Linked DNA regions of Niveibacterium microcysteis. The protein of the gene in region 2 interacts with the protein of the main gene of each other region in a pairwise test. Links are inferred from orthologs where the notes say so. Each region holds a gene or a part of one and is shown on either strand. Other genes may lie near its edges.

Region 1 (4,275 bases), 2.9 Mb from region 2 along the record:
GAGCACCAACCCGCCTTTGGCCGCAACGCCTCGACGGCGCGCCCCGCGCGCGCCACTGTTGAGCCGCGCGGACTCTGGCATCGACCGGAGTGGATGAACGGCATCGCGGACGCGCTGCTGCTCTTCGCCTCGGTCGCGCTCGGCTATGCCGCGATGCGCGCCGCGCTCGCCATGCCTCTCTTCGGTTTCCGTGAAGTCGTGGTGGTTTCACCGCTGTCGCAGGTGACCTCTGCGCAGCTTGAGTTCGCGGCTCGTTCCGGCCTGAAAGGCAATTTCTTCAGTGTCAGTCTCGACGACGCGCGTGCCGCGTTCGAAAAGCTGCCATGGGTGCGTCGCGCAGAAGTGCGGCGCGTGTGGCCGGCAACACTTGAGGTGAAGCTCGAGGAACATGTTGCCGCGGCCTACTGGCGCGCCGGTGACAACGGCGATACGCGCCTGGTGAATCAGCAAGGCGAGGTCTTCATCGCAGCGACGAATGCGCACCTGCCGGTCTTCTCCGGACCCGAGGGGAGCGCGTCGCAGGTGCTTGAGCGCTATCGCGACTTCGCGTCTCAGCTTGCATCGATCAGCGCCGTGCCGGCCGCCCTGAACTACTCGCAGCGGCAGGCCTGGCAGATCCGCCTCGAAGACGGGCTCGTGATCGAGCTTGGACGTGATCAGCCTAACACCCCGCTTGGCGAACGCCTGGCGCGGTTCGTATCAGTTTGGCCGCAGGCGCGCACTCGCCTGCAGGCGCCCGCGACGGTGGCGGACTTGCGCTACCCGACCGGATTTGCGGTGCAGGTCGCCGTGGCCCCCAGCAACAAGGCAAAACAATGAGCAAGGAATACAAGGATCTGATTGTCGGCCTCGACATCGGCACCTCGAAGATCACCGCGCTGGTCGCCGAGATGAAGCCGGACGGCCGCTTCGAAGTGGTCGGCGCCGCGTCGCAGCCATCCAGCGGCCTGCGCAAGGGCGTCGTGGTCAACATCGAAGCCACCGTCGAGGCGATCTCAAAGGTCGTGCAGGAGGTCGAGATGATGGCCAACTGCAAGATCCGCGATGTCTACACCGGCATTGCAGGCAGCCACATCCGCAGCTTCAACTCGAACGGCATGACACCGATCAAGGATCGCGAGGTCACGCCGCTCGACGTTGAGCGTGTGATTGAAACGGCCAAGGCGATGCCGCTCCCGGCGGACCAGCAGATCCTGCACATCCTGACGCAGGAATTCATCATCGACGGGCAGGACGGCGTGCGCGAACCGATCGGCATGAGCGGCGTGCGCCTCGAAGTGAAGGTGCACATCGTCACCGGCGCGGTGTCCGCGGCGCAAAACCTCGTCAAGTGCGTGCGCCGCTGCGGCCTCGAGGTCAACGACCTTGTGTTGCAGCCGCTCGCATCGAGCTTCGCGACCCTGACCGAGGACGAGAAAGAGCTCGGCGTGTGTCTCGTCGACATCGGCGGCGGTACGACTGACATCGCCGTCTTCACGCAAGGCGCGATCCGCCACACGGCGGTGATCCCAGTTGCAGGCGATCAGGTTACCAATGACATTGCCATGGCGCTGCGTACGCCGACGGCCGAGGCCGAGGAGATCAAGATCCGCTACGGCGTTGCGATGCCGGCCTTGGTTGATCCGGAAGCGATGATTGATGTGCCGAGCGTTGGCGAGCGCGCTGCGCGCAAGCTCTCGCGTCAGGCCTTGGCCGATGTGATCGAGCCGCGCGTCTCCGAGTTGTTCGAGCTGGTGCAGGCCGAACTGCGTCGCAGTGGCTACGAGGAACTGCTGTCCTCCGGCCTCGTGCTGACGGGCGGCTCGGCGGTGCTGGCCGGCGTTGTGGAACTGGGCGAGGAGATCTTCCATACCCCGGTGCGCATCGGCATTCCGCATTACCAGGGCAGTCTCGCCGACATGGTTTGCCACCCGCAGTATGCGACCGCAATGGGCCTGCTTTTCGAGGCGGCAGCGCAACGGCGCAGGGGGCTGCACGCGCACGAAACACGTAGTGTGAAGCAGTCATTTCAACGAGTTATGGCGTGGTTTGCGCGCAATTTCTAAGCACGCGAGCCAAAGTATTTCACGGCGCAGCAATTGCATGTGGCATGGCGCCGATATTTAGTTGTAAACTTTCATTGGCGTACTATATTTAGGTGGTTGTTAAATTCCCCGACAGCGGGGTAAACCACCTGCGCCAGGGCTGAATCAGGAGGCTAGGCAGATGTTCGAGATCAGGGAAAAAGAAGCCGTCGGAACCGTCATCAAAGTGATCGGGATTGGCGGTGCGGGTGGTAACGCCATCGACCACATGATCCGCGAAGGGGTCAAAGGGGTTGAGTTCGTGTGTGCCAATACCGACGCCCAGGCTCTCAAGCGCAGCAGCGCTGCCACCAAGATTCAGCTCGGCGATTCCGGCCTCGGCGCGGGCGCGAAGCCCGAAGCTGGCCGTACAGCGGCGCTGGATGCGCGCGACCGGATCGCTGACGCGCTGACCGGCGCGCACATGGCCTTCATTACCGCCGGCATGGGCGGTGGCACCGGTACTGGGGCCGCGCCCGTTGTCGCAGAAGTCGCTCGCGAGATGGGCGTGCTGACGGTCGCCGTGGTGACCAAGCCGTTCGACTTCGAGAACCGCAATCGTGTCGCGGACAGCGGCATCGAAGAACTCGCCAAGCACGTCGACTCCCTGATCGTGGTGCTGAATGACAAGCTGATGGAAGTGCATGGCGACGACGCCAGCGTTGAAGAGTGCTTCCGTTCCGCCGACAACGTGCTGCGCAACGCGGTCGGCGGCATCGCTGAAATCATCAACATTCCGGGCCTGGTCAACGTCGACTTCCAGGACGTCCGCACCGTGATGGCCGAAATGGGCCGCGCGATGATGGGTTCGGCTGAAGCTGCCGGCATCGATCGCGCCCGCATCGCGGCTGAACAGGCTGCTTGCTGCCCGCTGCTTGAAGGTGTTGAACTCTCGGGCGCGCGTGGCGTGCTGATCAACATCTCGGCGAGCCGTTCGCTGAAGATGAGCGAAGTCCGTGAAGCGGTGAATACCGTGCGCGCCTTTGCGCATGCCGACGCATTCGTGATCTACGGCACCGTGTTCGACGAAGCGATGGAAGATCGCATTCGCGTGACCGTTGTCGCAACGGGTCTTGGCGTTGCGAAGGCTGCCGCGCAGAAGCCGCCGATGCACGTGATTCGCACCGGCACCGACAACGTCGGGATCGAAGTGAACTATGCCGATCTGGAACAGCCGGCGGTCATCCGTCGCCAGCACCGCCGTTCGACCGTTGAGGCGATGAGCGCCAATGGCTTCGGTACGCTGGACATTCCGGCCTTTCTGCGCAAGCAAGCGGATTGATCGGCAGATGATGAATCGGACGCCCCGCCTCGGCGGGGCGTTTTCGTTTCTGGATATCGGTGGCCTATGCTGACGATAGCGGGTGTCAATCGTCGCCTGCGGCCCGCGTGATAAAATCGTTTCCGATCAATCTCTTGCCGGAGCCCGTCTATGCTCGGACAACGCACGCTGAAGACCATCGTCACCGCCACCGGTGTCGGGCTGCACAGCGGCATCAAGGTAACGCTCAGCCTGCGCCCGGCAGCACCGGATACCGGCATCGTCTTTCGCCGGGTCGATCTCGATCCGCCGGTCGATTTGCCTGCTTCGCCCTACTCGGTCGTCGATACGCGCCTGTGTTCCGGCTTGCAGCAGGGCGAGGCCAAGATCGGTACTGTCGAACACTTGATGTCCGCGTTGGCTGGCTTGGGTGTCGATAATGCCTATGTCGATGTAGATGGCCCGGAAATTCCGATCCTGGATGGGTCGGCTGCGCCGTTTGTATTCCTGATCCAGTCCGCCGGCATCGAAGAGCAGGGTGCTCCGAAGCGGTTCCTTCGCGTACTGAAACCGGTTGAGGTGAGGGAGGGGGATAAATGGGTTCGCCTCGATCCGCATGAAGGCTTTCGCCTTGCGTTCTCGATCCAGTTCAATCACCCCGCAATCGATCGAACCGGCACCGAGGTCTCGGTCGATTTTGCGGAGCATTCATACGTGCGGGAGATTTCGCGTGCCCGCACCTTCGGCTTCATGCACGAGGTGGAGTACATGCGCGACGCGGGCCTCGCTCGTGGCGGCAGCCTCGACAACGCGATCGTGATGGACGAGTACCGCGTCCTGAATGCCGATGGATTGCGTTACGGCGACGAGTTCGTCAAGCACAAGGTGCTGGACGCCATCGGCGATCTCTACCTCGCGGGCCATCCCTTGTTGGCGGCCTACTCGGCACAC
Region 2 (5,461 bases):
CGGCCCAAGCGCCGACGGTGTGGACCTGGTATCACTCGCTGCAAGGGGCGCCCAGCAAGATTCTGCGGCGTGAGCTGTTGGCACAACCGCGGGAACATTGGGCGGCAATGGCTTTGAGCGAGCTCGCGCCGGCCTACCCCGATCTGGCCGACCATGTTTCGAGGATTGACTGCATCCGGCACGGCCACGCGATGGCGCGTCCCTTGCCTGGCTTTCTGGCGGATCCAGCGCGACACTGGTTTGCGCGCGGCCTGCCAACCTTGCAGTTTGCGCATGCGGATGTCAGCGGTTTCTCGGTTTGTGAGGAGGCCCATGCGCGCGGCGTGTCGGCGGCGGAGCGCATTGCTGCCGCCTTGAGCGGCCGCAAGCCGGACCCCCAAGTGATCTTCGATGTTTGATGAGGCCGACCCGGCGCCCTTCCTGCGATAATCGCGCACCATGAAAACGTTCTTCCTCTATCTGCTGCTTGGCGCGAATGCCTTGCTTGCGCTGATGAACATGACGGGCTTCTCGGCTGCCCCGGGCGGAGAGCCGGATCGCCTGTCGAGTCAGTTGCACCCGGAGAAGCTCAAGATCATTGGCCATGGCGACGACGCGCCAGCGCCTGAGCAGGCTGCGGCGGACCCAGCGCCGGTGGCGTCGGAGTCGGCCCCGGTGGTGGCGAGCAGCGAGACGGCACCCGCGGCTGAATCCGCACCGGTCGAGGCGCCTGCGACCAAACCCTTGGCGCTAGCGTGTGTCAGCTGGGGTGGGTTGACCAAGGCCCAGGCCGACGCAATTGCGTTGCGTGCGAAAGGGCTCAAGTTCACTGCCAAGGAACAGACCGTGAACGGCACGAGTTCGTGGTGGGTACACCTGCCACCGCAAACGGATCGGGCCGGCGCGGAGAAGAAGGCCGAGGAGTTGCGCACGCTCGGCGTAAACGACTACTTCATCGTCAAGGATCCGGGCGCCAATCAGAACGCGATCTCGCTCGGCCTCTACAAGAGTGAGGAGTCGGCGAACCGCGCCCTTGAGGCCCTCAAGACCAAAGGGGTACGCAGTGCCCGTATCGAGGCTCGCGATACCAGCAGCATCAAACTGGAAGTGACCGGTCCGGCTGACCAGCTCGCCAGTTTTTCGAGCGACACCTCGTCGCGTGTGCCCAGTGCACCGCGTGCGAACTGCCCGCTCGGACGCTGATTGACGTGACGACACGCCCCCTTGTGGTCGGTCTGACCGGCGGCATCGGTAGCGGGAAGAGTGCCGCAGCGGAGCGCTTCGCGGCATTGGGGGCGGCGATTGTCGATACCGACCAGATCGCCCACCAGCTCACGGCAGCTGGCGGTGATGCGATTCCCGCATTGCAGCAGGCGTTTGGCCCACAAATCATCGGGGCGGATGGTGCCCTTGATCGCGCCGCGATGCGTGCGCTGGCGTTCGGTGAACCGTCTGCGCGACAGCGCCTGGAGGGCATCCTGCATCCGATGATTCGCGCACGCAGCGACGCGGCTGTGGCTGCGGCGCAGGCTGCGCCGTACGTCGTGCTGGTCGTGCCGCTGCTGGTGGAATCTGGGGGCTATCGCTCGCGTTGCGACCGGATTGCGGTGGTTGACGTACCTGAGGCGCTGCAACTGGAACGCGTCATGCGGCGAAGCGGGCTCGCCCGCGAACAAGTCGAAGCGATCATGGCTGCGCAGGCTTCGCGAGCCCAACGGCGCGCAATTGCAGACGATCTGATCGACAACAGCGGTGACATTGCTGCGCTGCAGCGTCAAGTCGATGAGCTCGATCGCCGTTATCGTGCTGAAACCTCAATGCCGGCGCGGCTTTCGTGACAAATTCCCTGCTATGATTTAAAGCACTTTCTCAAGTTTCGCGTTTTACACAACGACAAACGGACGCCGGAATCGCGCAGTGATCACCTACGAATATCCGCTGAACGAGCGCATTCGCACACTGCTGCGGCTTGAGGACCTGTTCGACAAGGCATTGCACTTCACGCTGTCGGATGGGGCGTACGAACATCACACCGCGCTGGTGAGCGTCTTCGAGATTCTCGATGTCGCCAGCCGCGCCGACCTGAAGGTCGATCTGGTGCAGGAGTTGGAACGCCAGCGCCAGATTCTGGTGTCCTTCCGGCACAACCCAGACATCTCCGAAGAAGCGCTCTCCGGCGCGCTCTACGAGATCGAGCAGGCCAGTGCCGCGCTGTTGGCCATGGCCGGCAAGATCGGCCAGTACCTGCGCGAGAACGAATGGTTGATGAACATTCGCAGCCGCGCGGCGATTCCCGGCGGCGTGTGCGAGTTCGACCTTCCCTCGTACCACTATTGGCTGCACCGCAGTACCGAAGCCCGCCAGGCGGATTTGCGGGGTTGGATCGGGCCGATGACGCCGATCCGCGAAGGCCTTGCGATCGTGCTGCGCCTGCTACGCGCCAGTGGCCGGCCGGACAACCTGGTCGCGCACCGCGGCCAGTTCCAGATGATGATGGGCGGGCGCAGCGCGCAAATGCTGCGGATCCGTCTCGCGCAGGACGAGTCTTTCGTACCGGAAATCAGCGCCAACAAGTACGCGCTGAATGTGCGCTTCGTCGGCGCCGCCAGCGTGGCCCGCACGCGGCAAGCCGAATCTGATGTCGAATTCGAACTGACCTTCTGCAATCTCTGATCGCGCAGCCGGAACCTCCGGCCCGCCGCATCGCTCGAATCCCTTAAACTCGCGCGTTCGAAAAGAGCCGGCATCGCTGCGGACCCGCAGCGCAACCGAGCCTGGTCGGGCCTCGCCCGTTCCGTCCCCTGACTGGAGTAATGATCATGACGAAGCCACAGATCGGCGTCATCGGCATGGCCGTGATGGGCCGCAACCTTGCGCTCAATATCGAAAGCCGTGGTTACACCGTGGCGCTCTACAACCGCTCTTTCGACAAGACCGAAGAGGTGGTGCGTGAGAACCCGGGGCGCAAGCTGGTGCCGACGCAGTCGCTGGAGGCATTCGTCGCTGCGCTGGAAACCCCGCGCCGCATCCTGATCATGGTGAAAGCGGGCGACGCGACCGATGCCACGATTGCCGCGCTGCGCCCGCTGTTGGCGCCCGGCGACATCCTGATGGACGGCGGCAACACGCTGTTTACCGACACGATCCGGCGCAACCGTGAGCTGGCGACGACCGGCATCAACTTCATCGGCATGGGCGTCTCCGGTGGCGAGGAGGGCGCGCTGAAGGGGCCGTCGATCATGCCCGGCGGGCAGCGCGATGCGTATGAGCTGGCGGCGCCGATCCTGCGCGAGATCGCCGCACGTGCGCCCGACGGTGAGCCCTGCGTGACCTACATCGGCCCAGACGGCGCCGGCCACTACGTGAAGATGGTGCACAACGGTATCGAGTACGGCGACATGCAGCTGATCGCGGAGGCCTACGCGCTGCTGAAGGGCGTCGCCGGCTTGTCGAACGACGAACTGGCTGACACGTTTGCCGACTGGAATACGGGCGAGCTGGACAGTTTCCTGATCGAGATTACCGCCCAGGTCTTCCGCAAGCGGGATGCCGAGACCGGCGGCTATCTGGTCGATGCGATCCTCGACAAGGCAGGCCAGAAAGGCACCGGCAAGTGGACCTCGCAGTCCGCACTGGATCTGGGTGTGGCCCTGCCCTTGATCACCGAGTCAGTGTTCGCGCGCTGCATTTCCGCCTTGAAGGATCAGCGGGTGGCTGCGAGTGCGGTGCTGGCTGGCCCTGCCGCGGCACCGTTCGAGGGCGATCGCGCGGCCTTCGTCGAGGCGGTTCGCCGCGCGTTGTACCTGTCGAAGATCATCTCCTACGCGCAGGGCTTCGCGCAGTTGCGTGCTGCGTCGGATGAGCACGGCTGGGATCTGCAATACGGCGAGATTGCGAAGATCTTCCGCGCCGGCTGCATCATCCGTGCGCGTTTCCTGCAGCGCATCACCGATGCCTACCAGGCGAATCCGGCGGTGGCGAACCTGCTGCTGGACCCGTACTTCGCCGGCATCGCAGCGGACTACCAGGCCGCCTTGCGCGAGGTGGTGTGCCATGCGGTGCGGGCCGGCGTGCCGGTGCCGACCTTCGCATCGGCGGTGGCGTATTTCGACAGCTACCGTTCGGCGCGCCTGCCGGCCAACCTGATTCAGGCGCAGCGCGACTTCTTTGGTGCCCACACTTACGAGCGCACGGACCGCGCCGGCATCTTCCATTCTGATTGGCAACACGCATGAGCAACCCGACCCCGCGCACCGTCAAGTGCCCCACCTGCAGCCAGCCCGTCGTGTGGGCGCCCGAGAGCCGTTGGCGCCCGTTCTGCTCGGAACGCTGCAAACTGATCGACCTTGGCGCGTGGGCGGACGAGGCTTATCGCGTACCCGGGCAGGAACCGCTGGCGGACGATCTGCCGCCGGGCGCTGACCCGCGCAACTAAAGCGTCGCAGCCTTAGCGGGCTGCGACGCTCTTTGCGAGCTTGCGTCGGGCGAGCGCGTCGACCAGATCCGGCAGCAGCAGCCTGAGCCAGCGGCCGAATTTGCCCTGGCCGGTCATCACGCATTCGCGGCTGCGCCGTGTCATCGCGCGCAGGATCAGGTTGGCGCAGGTCTCCACCGGCATCGCGCGGCCCTCGTCCAACCCGCTCTTGCCGGCGGGTTTGCCGTCGGCGCCGTAGCCACGGTAGCGGATCTCGGTCGCCACCACGCCCGGGTAGGCGATCGTGACACCGACGCCCTGCGCCGCCACTTCGATCCGCAGGGCCTCAAGGAAACCGGTCATCGCGAACTTGCTCGCGCAGTAGGCTGTGCGCCCCGGCACGCCGAAGAGCCCGGCGAGGCTCGACACGCCAACGACCTGCCCATGCCGCGCGAGGATATGCGGCAGCGCATGGCGCACGCACCACAGCGTGCCGAAGTGGTTCACGCGCATCATGTCCTCGTACCAGCCGAAGTCGCTGACCTCGCGGAACATCGCGTGGCCGGATACGCCCGCGTTGGCCACCAGCACGTCGATGCCGCCGAAGCGCTCGACGGCCTTGCGTGCCAGCGCCGCGCAATCGGCTTCGATCCCCACGTCGGTCGGCACGCATAGCACCAGCGCGCCGAGCGCGCTGCACTGTTTGCCGACCGTGGCGAGCTTGTCGGCGTTGCGTGCTGCGAGCACGAGTTTGGGCCGCTGCGACGCGAGCTGGCGTGCGAGTTCCGCGCCGATGCCGTCGGACGCTCCGGTGATCACCACCACCTTGTCGGTGTAGCGCGGCTTCATGGGGCGCTGCGGTGCCAGACGCTGCGGATCGCCGCGATGCCGTGAGCACCGTAGCCACGCGCGGCATCCATATCGGTCGCGATCAGACCGCCGATTGCAAACACAGGCATCGGCAGATCGCGCGTCAGCATGTGGAAGGCGCCCCAACCAATGCCGCTTGCGCCCGGGTGTGTCGCCGTAGGCAGCACCGGGCCGAGCAGGGCGTAGTCGAGTTCGAGG

What was found.
Region 1: the proteins of zapD (region 2) and ftsZ interact in binary tests that used the Escherichia coli proteins (3 or more experiments, as listed by UniProt). The link is inferred for Niveibacterium microcysteis from one-to-one orthologs.

What each region holds. Positions count from the first base shown.
Region 1 is NZ_CP071060.1:3,683,833-3,688,107, reverse strand. The notes cover bases 1,367-4,275. They hold ftsZ (cell division protein FtsZ), read left to right. Parts: upstream 1,367-2,205; coding sequence 2,206-3,345; downstream 3,346-4,275. Other genes in these bases: lpxC (UDP-3-O-acyl-N-acetylglucosamine deacetylase), read left to right, coding at 3,496-4,275; ftsA (cell division protein FtsA), read left to right, coding at 1,367-2,045. In the rest of the region: JY500_RS16705 (D-alanine--D-alanine ligase), read left to right, coding at 1-2; JY500_RS16700 (cell division protein FtsQ/DivIB), read left to right, coding at 94-819; more of ftsA, read left to right, coding at 816-1,366. UniProt on the Escherichia coli protein: Essential cell division protein that forms a contractile ring structure (Z ring) at the future cell division site. The regulation of the ring assembly controls the timing and the location of cell division.
Region 2 is NZ_CP071060.1:744,837-750,297, forward strand. What follows is about bases 1,047-3,774. They hold zapD (cell division protein ZapD), read left to right. Parts: upstream 1,047-1,896; coding sequence 1,897-2,652; downstream 2,653-3,774. Other genes in these bases: JY500_RS03500 (SPOR domain-containing protein), read left to right, coding at 1,047-1,182; coaE (dephospho-CoA kinase), read left to right, coding at 1,188-1,817; gndA (NADP-dependent phosphogluconate dehydrogenase), read left to right, coding at 2,799-3,774. Also shown: JY500_RS03495 (NAD(P)-binding protein), read left to right, coding at 1-398; more of JY500_RS03500, read left to right, coding at 439-1,046; more of gndA, read left to right, coding at 3,775-4,214; DNA gyrase inhibitor YacG, read left to right, coding at 4,211-4,414; JY500_RS03525 (SDR family oxidoreductase), read right to left, coding at 4,427-5,242; JY500_RS03530 (Nudix family hydrolase), read right to left, coding at 5,239-5,461. UniProt on the Escherichia coli protein: Cell division factor that enhances FtsZ-ring assembly. Directly interacts with FtsZ and promotes bundling of FtsZ protofilaments, with a reduction in FtsZ GTPase activity.